Regions from separate parts of the Methylobacterium sp. NPDC080182 genome, predicted to be linked through region 1. Evidence: riboswitches for the same ligand, from Rfam matches in the RefSeq annotation. Region 1 holds a riboswitch; the other holds the start of a gene.
The links. A riboswitch is a leader RNA that binds a small molecule or an ion and turns the genes downstream of it on or off. The one in region 1 is predicted to bind cobalamin.
Positions count from the first base shown of each region.

Region 2: linked by a shared signal. The riboswitch ahead of ACQKQD_RS08915 (TonB-dependent receptor) and the one ahead of ACQKQD_RS24635 (CbtB domain-containing protein) in region 1 are both predicted to bind cobalamin.

Region 1 is NZ_JBNNWO010000015.1:85,340-88,538, reverse strand. It holds gene ACQKQD_RS24640 (discoidin domain-containing protein) at 1-1,062, opposite strand, end outside; cobalamin riboswitch at 1,224-1,418, shown strand; gene ACQKQD_RS24635 (CbtB domain-containing protein) at 1,454-1,636, shown strand; gene ACQKQD_RS24630 (CbtA family protein) at 1,653-2,405, shown strand; gene ACQKQD_RS24625 (DUF1636 domain-containing protein) at 2,398-2,799, shown strand; gene cobW (cobalamin biosynthesis protein CobW) at 2,796-3,199, shown strand, end outside.
Region 2 is NZ_JBNNWO010000004.1:55,221-58,419, reverse strand. It holds gene ACQKQD_RS08915 (TonB-dependent receptor) at 1-1,904, opposite strand, end outside; cobalamin riboswitch at 2,190-2,382, opposite strand; gene ACQKQD_RS08910 (NUDIX hydrolase) at 2,520-2,954, shown strand; gene ACQKQD_RS08905 (RluA family pseudouridine synthase) at 3,097-3,199, shown strand, end outside.

The DNA.
Region 1 (3,199 bases):
CACCGGCAATCCGCGCCGCTCGGCGTACGCCTCCACCTCGGCGATGACCGGGTTCAGTCTGTTCTCGAAGACGAGCTTGACCGAGCGGATCCGGCCCTCGGCCAGGAGCCGGTCGATGACCATCCGGTAGAACGCGAAGGGCGGCTGCGGATAGTGCGGATCGACCCAGGTGCTGAAGATGTCGCCCGACCGGATGTGGATCAGGAGCTGGTCGTCGGGCTTCACCGGGAAGCTCTTCGGCAGGCCGTTGAACAGCGGCCGGATCACGCTCTGCACGATCGCGCGCGAATCCGTCGGCCCCCGCAGCGCGGTCACGCGCTCGAACTGCGTCGGGTCGAAATACAGGCCCGACAGGAAGTAGCCGTCCGCCGGCAGCGGCTCGTCCGGCGGGATGAAGGTGATGCCGTCGCAGGTCAGCCGCTCGGTCAGGAAGATCACCTTGCTGCGGTCGACCTTGGGCACCTTGATGTACTTCAGGTTGAGCGCCTTCGCGATGGACACCGCGATGATGTACTGGACGAGGCAGTTGCCGAAGGCGCCGTTCTCGAACAGCGACAGGCCGACCAGGGCGTGGCTGGCGCGGTCGGGCGCCGACTGGAGCGCGTAGGTGACGTAGACGTTGGCGCCGGGCGTCTCGTTCAGGAGCGTCACGTCGAGGCCGAGCATCGCCCGCAGCGCGATCAGGTCGACCGCGGCCTCGTCGGCGCGGATGCCGATGCCGGCGATCCGGGCCGGTTCGGGCGCGGCGATCCGGACCGCGCGCGCCCAGGCCCGCTCGTCGGGGACGATCGCGGCGACGAGGGCGTCCGGGGTCGCGGTCCAGCCGGCGAGGTCCGGCTCGGCCCACGTCACGCCGTCCTGCGAGACCGCCACCGCGACGTCGCCGGGCTCCGCGGGAACCGCCCCCTCCCCCGGCCGCAGGGCGACGGAATGGATCGGGAAGCGGCCGCCGAGGTCGACCTCGAGCCACGTCGTTCCCGTGCCCGCATCGGAGACGATCCGCGGCTCACGGCCTGCCGCGAGATCGACGAGAACCGGGGTCGGATCGTCTGTCGGGGCCATCGGGTCTCCGGGAGTTCAGCGCCCGCGCCGGGGCCGGGCGGGTATCGGGTGCGGCGGTGCCCGCTCCGGGGCGCGGCCGTCAAGCCCGCCCCGATCGCGGGGCGGGCGCGGGAAACGGCCGCGATCCGGCGCCGCTCCGTTGTGTCCCGGCGGTCATGCGTCTACAACGGTCCGGCGACGGTGCCCCGGAGACGGGGTGAAAAGGGAATGCGGTGAGGGGTTTGAAGCCCCGATTCCGCGGCTGCCCCCGCAACTGTGAGCGGCGAGCGCCCGCCAAGCGCCACCGGAGCGATCCGGGAAGGCGGTGGGCGCGCCGAGCCGCGAGCCAGGAGACCTGCCGTCGCGACAGGATCCCGCAATGCCGCCGGTGGGGCGGCTGGAGACGCTTCTGATGACGACGCAAACCCTCGCCCCCGTCGCCGCCGGCACCCGCGCGTCGGAGCGCCCGATCGCCGTCGCGCTCGCGGCCGTGCTGGGCCTCGGCCTGCTGTTCATGGCGGGCTTCTCGCCGGCGATCGCGCTCCACAACGCGGCGCACGACTTCCGCCACACCCAGAACTTCCCCTGCCACTGACGTCCCCGGACCAGGGATGATCATCCGGCTCCTGTCGGCGGCCCTCGCCGCCGGCTTCTTCGCGGCTGCCATCGTGACGGGCCTCGAATTCACGCTGACCTCGCCGCTGATCGTCGCGGCCGAGCGCTACGAGCAGCAGGAGGCGCCGAACCGGGCTGCCAAGGCGCTCCCGATCAAGGCGTTCCCGATCGTGCTCGCCCATGCCGGGCACGACCACGCCGCGCCCGACGCCGCGCCGGAATGGCAGCCCGCGCCCGGCCTGCCGCGGATGGCCTTCACCGGGCTCGCGACCCTTGTGGGCGGCGTCGGCTACGCGCTGCTGCTCGGCGCGGTGATGCTCGCCTGCGGCCGGGAACCCACGCCGCAGGTCGGCCTCGCCTTCGCGGTGGCCGCCTTCGCCAGCGTCGCGCTCGCGCCGGGTCTCGGCCTGCCGCCGGAACTGCCCGGCAGCGCGGCGGCCCCGCTCGCGACGCGGCAGGCGTGGTGGGTGATGACCGCCGCGGCGACCGGCATGGGGCTCTACCTGATCACGATTCGCCGCGCGCTGATCACGATCCTCGGGGGGCTCGTCCTGATCATCGCCCCGCACGTCGTCGGCGCCCCGCAGGCGCCCGAGGCCGCGTCCGAACTTCCGGCGGCGCTCGCCGCGCAATTCGCCGCGCGGTCGCTCGCCATCAGCTTCGTGTTCTGGATCCTGATCGGGCTGGGGCTCGGCTGGGCGTGGCAGGCCTTCGCCCGCGGCGCGGATCGGGGAGCGGCCCGTGCCTGAGACCGTTCTCTACGTCTGCACCACCTGCCGCCGGCCGGACGACGACCCCGACGGGCCCCGCGCCGGGGCCCGCCTGCTGGAGGCGCTCCGGGCGCGGAGCGGCGCCACGCCGGACCTGCGGGTCGAGGCGGTGGAGTGCCTGTCGGTCTGCAAGCGGCCCTGCACCGTGGCGGTCGCCGCGGCCGACCGCTGGACCTACGTCTACGGCGACATGGATCCCGCCGCCTCGGCCGAGATCATCCTCGGCGGGCTCGCGGCCTACGCGGCGACCCCGGACGGCATCGTGCCCTGGCGCGAGCGTCCGGAGGCGTTCCGCAAGGGCGTGATCGCCCGCATTCCCCCTTTCCCAGAACCCCGCCCGGTCCCCGCCGGCACCCTGGAGCCCGCGGAATGACCCTCGTGAACAAGATCCCCTGCACCATCGTCACCGGCTTCCTCGGGGCCGGCAAGACGACCCTCGTCCGCCACGTGGTCGAGAACGCCAAGGGGCGCCGCCTCGCGATCCTGGTGAACGAGTTCGGTGATATCGGCTTCGACAAGTCCTTCCTGGCGGCCTGCGGCGTCGAGGGCTGCACCGAGGACGCCATCGTCGAGCTGCCGAACGGCTGCATCTGCTGCACGGTCGCGGACGATTTCGTGCCGGCGCTGGAGACCCTTCTCGGCCGCGCCGAGCCGCCGGAGCACATCCTGATCGAGACCTCGGGCCTCGCCCTGCCGAAGCCGCTGGTCCAGGCATTCCAGTGGCCGGCGATCCGCTCGCGGGTGACCGTCGACGGCGTGGTCGCGGTGGTCGA
Region 2 (3,199 bases), on a different contig from region 1:
AGCCAGAGGTTGGCCACGCGCTCGGGCACGTCGATCGGCTGGTTGCCGGCGTACGAGACGGTGGCGCCGTTCACCGTCTGGTCGAACCGGTCGTACTGCGCGTGGAGGAGCGCGAGGTTGCCGTCGAGCCGCCAGCCCGGCGCGAAGCGCCAGCCGAGCGCCAGCTCGAAGCCCTGCGAGGACTGGCTCCCCACCTGCGTGGACAGCGTCGGCTGGCCGGGGATCGCCGAGATCAGGTTGTCCTTGACGATCCGGTAGCCCGCGACGGTCCATTCGAGGGCGCCGTCGAAGGCCAGACCCTTGGCGCCGATCTCGACCTGATCGCCGGTCGCGAGCTTGAAGCCCGCCAGCGACTGCGACAGCGTGATCAGGCTGTTCACTGGGTCGGTGGCGAAGCTGTACTGGGCGTAGAGCGCGCTGTCCGGCGTCGGGTTGTAGACGAGGCCGAACCGGTAGCCGAGCGCCCGGTAGGTCTTCTCGAACCGGGATCCCGTCTGCAGATCCTCGCGGTTCAGCGTCGGCACGTCGAGGCGGACGCCCGTGAGGAATGACAGCTTGTCCGACAGGATCACCCGGTCCTCGGCGAAGACCGAGGCCTGGCTCGTCTGCGTCGCGTAGGCCGGGCGCGCCCGGCCGTTCTGCGGGAACAGGCCCGGATCGTAGCCGGTGAGCGGCACGCTGGTGGTCTGGTCGAAGTAGAAGTTGTTGGTGTGGCGGAAGTCGATGTGATTCACGTCGAAGCCGGCCACGAACTGGTTCGGCAGCCCGAACAGGCTGCCCCGGAACGTCGCGTCGAGGCGGTCTCCGACCTGCTCCTGGCTGTGGTAGATCTCCAGGTAGTCGCCCCGGTCCACGAGCCCGGTGCCGCGGTTGTAGCTGTACTGCTCGACGTCGAGCCAGTGGCGCCGGCTGGTCAGCCGGTAGGCGGTGTTGCGGATCGTGATGTCGGCCGAGGGGGACCACTCGGTCTTGAGCTGGGTCCAGTTGTCGGCCCAGGTGATCTTCGCGTCGCGGACGTTGTAGTTGTTGAACCGGATGAGATCCGGGATCCGTCCCTCGACCAGCGGGGTGCCCCAGTAGCGGGCGGGCTCCTGGTAGCCGAGATCGTGGCTCAGGGTGAAGGCGAGGTCGGCGCTCGGCCGGAACAGCAGGGCGGCGGAGACCGCGAGGTTACGGAAATCGCCCTCCGGCCGCATCCAGCCGTCGGCGCGGTTGCCGCTGACGTTGAGGCGGTACGCGAAGGTGTCGCCGTACTCAGCCTGGCCCAGCGGGCCGCCGGAATCGAGGGCGAGCCGCGCGACCCCGTCGGTGCCGATCACCGCGCGGGCGGCGTTGATCGGCACGAAGACCGGCTTCTTGGGCACCACGTTGATGACGCCGCCGATGGCGCCGTCGCCGTAGAGCACCGAGGACGGCCCGCGCAGCACCTCGATCCGCTCGACGTTCCACGTGTCGAACGGGAAGGTCACGGTGTTGGCGCCGACGTAGAAGCGCGTGCCGTCGTAGAGCTGCTGGATCGAGTTCGGGCCGGCGAAGCCGCGGGACGTGAACGCGCCGTTGCCGTTGCCGGGCGCCGCGATGGTGGTGATGCCGGTCGCGTCCTGGGTCACGGCCTCGGCGATCGTGTCCTGGCCGCGCAGCCGCGCGGTCTCGCCCGACACGATGTCGAGGCTGGCCGGCGTCTCCAGCGGCGTCAGGCCGAGGCGGCTCGCGGTCCGGTCGGGGGTGCGCAGGTTGAGGCCATTCGGCGGCAGGCGGCCCGGGTCGCCGCCCGCGCCCGCGACCGACAGCTCATCCAGCGTGACCGCCTCCTGTGCGGCGGCCGGACTGGCGAGGAGCGCGAGGAGAACGCCGCAGAGCGGGGCCCGCCCGCCGAGGCAGGAGCGATGGGTCGATGAAGACATGGGGAAAGCGGTCCGTGCACGGCGCGCGCCGGCCCCCGCGTCCTACAAGCATTGTAATAACATTACAATGCGCGCGCTGTCCGGTAGCCTCTGCCCGTGCGGGCGCGCGACGGCGTCCTGCGACAGGGCTCGAGGGGTTCGGGACGGCGGAGACGGGCATGGGGAACGGCGTCGCGGGCGCGCTTGCTGTGGCACGTCACCGCGAACGAGGCCTCGGCGGCCGCCTCCCCTCGGGACTGGCGGCGCCTCGACACCCGCCAGGACACCCCGCCCGGCGCGTTTCGCGTGTGACCACGGCTGACGGCAGGTCTCCTGGCTCGCGGGTCGCCGCCCTCGCACCGTCTTCCCGGGGTGACCCAGTGACGTGGTGGTGAAGGGCTCGCCGCTTACAGTTGCGGGGGCAGCCGCGGCTTCGGGGCGAACCCCTCACCGCGTTCCCTTTTGATCCCCGAGGGGAACCGTCGAACACAGCTTGGCCGTAGCGGGGGCGGGCGTCAACCGTGTGTCCGGTTGTTGCCGTGGATCGGCGCGCTGTGCGCCGGTCCGTTGCGGCCTCGCCGACGACGGGCTAGCCCCTGCGGGATGACGGTCTGGCGGCCCCCTGCGGAGATTCGCGTGAAGGCGCTGGGTCTGCCCCGGCGCGGCAACAGCCTGCTCGTGGCCGAGGTCCGCGCGGATGACGGGCGGCTGAAAGGCGTCCGGCCGCTCGGCGGCAGCGTCGCGTTCGGCGAGCGAGTCGAGGACGCCCTGATCCGGGAGTTCCGGGAGGAGCTCGGCGTCACCGTCTCGGTGCTCGGCGGCCCCCGCGTCATGGAGAACATCTTCACGCACGAGGGGCAGGTCGGGCACGAGGTGCTGTTCCTGTTCCCCGTCGCCCTGCCGCCGGGGCGGTTCGACGGGCAGGAGCGCTTCGTGTTCCACGAGGATTCCGGCACCGCCTGCGTGGCGCGATGGTGCGATCTGGACGGGCTCGACGTGCCGGGCGGTCCCGACCTCTTCCCCGCCGGCCTGAAGGACCGCCTCCGCGACGCGTGGCGCGCGGAGCCCTGACGGACCGGCCCGGCCCACCGCCTTTGCCGCTCGGCGCGGGCGATGCTACAGCCGGGCAATCCCATCGGTCCGGACGTCCGCGACGCCGCGGCCCATGCGCCCGGACGCTCCGTCCGACGCGGAGACGGGTGCCGGCGGAAGCATGACGATACGACCTCCCAGAAGTGGCGGGCCGACGGGGCGCAAGCCTCAGGCCGGCAAGTCCAGCGCCAGCAAGTTCAGGGGCGGCAAGGCCCAGGCCGACG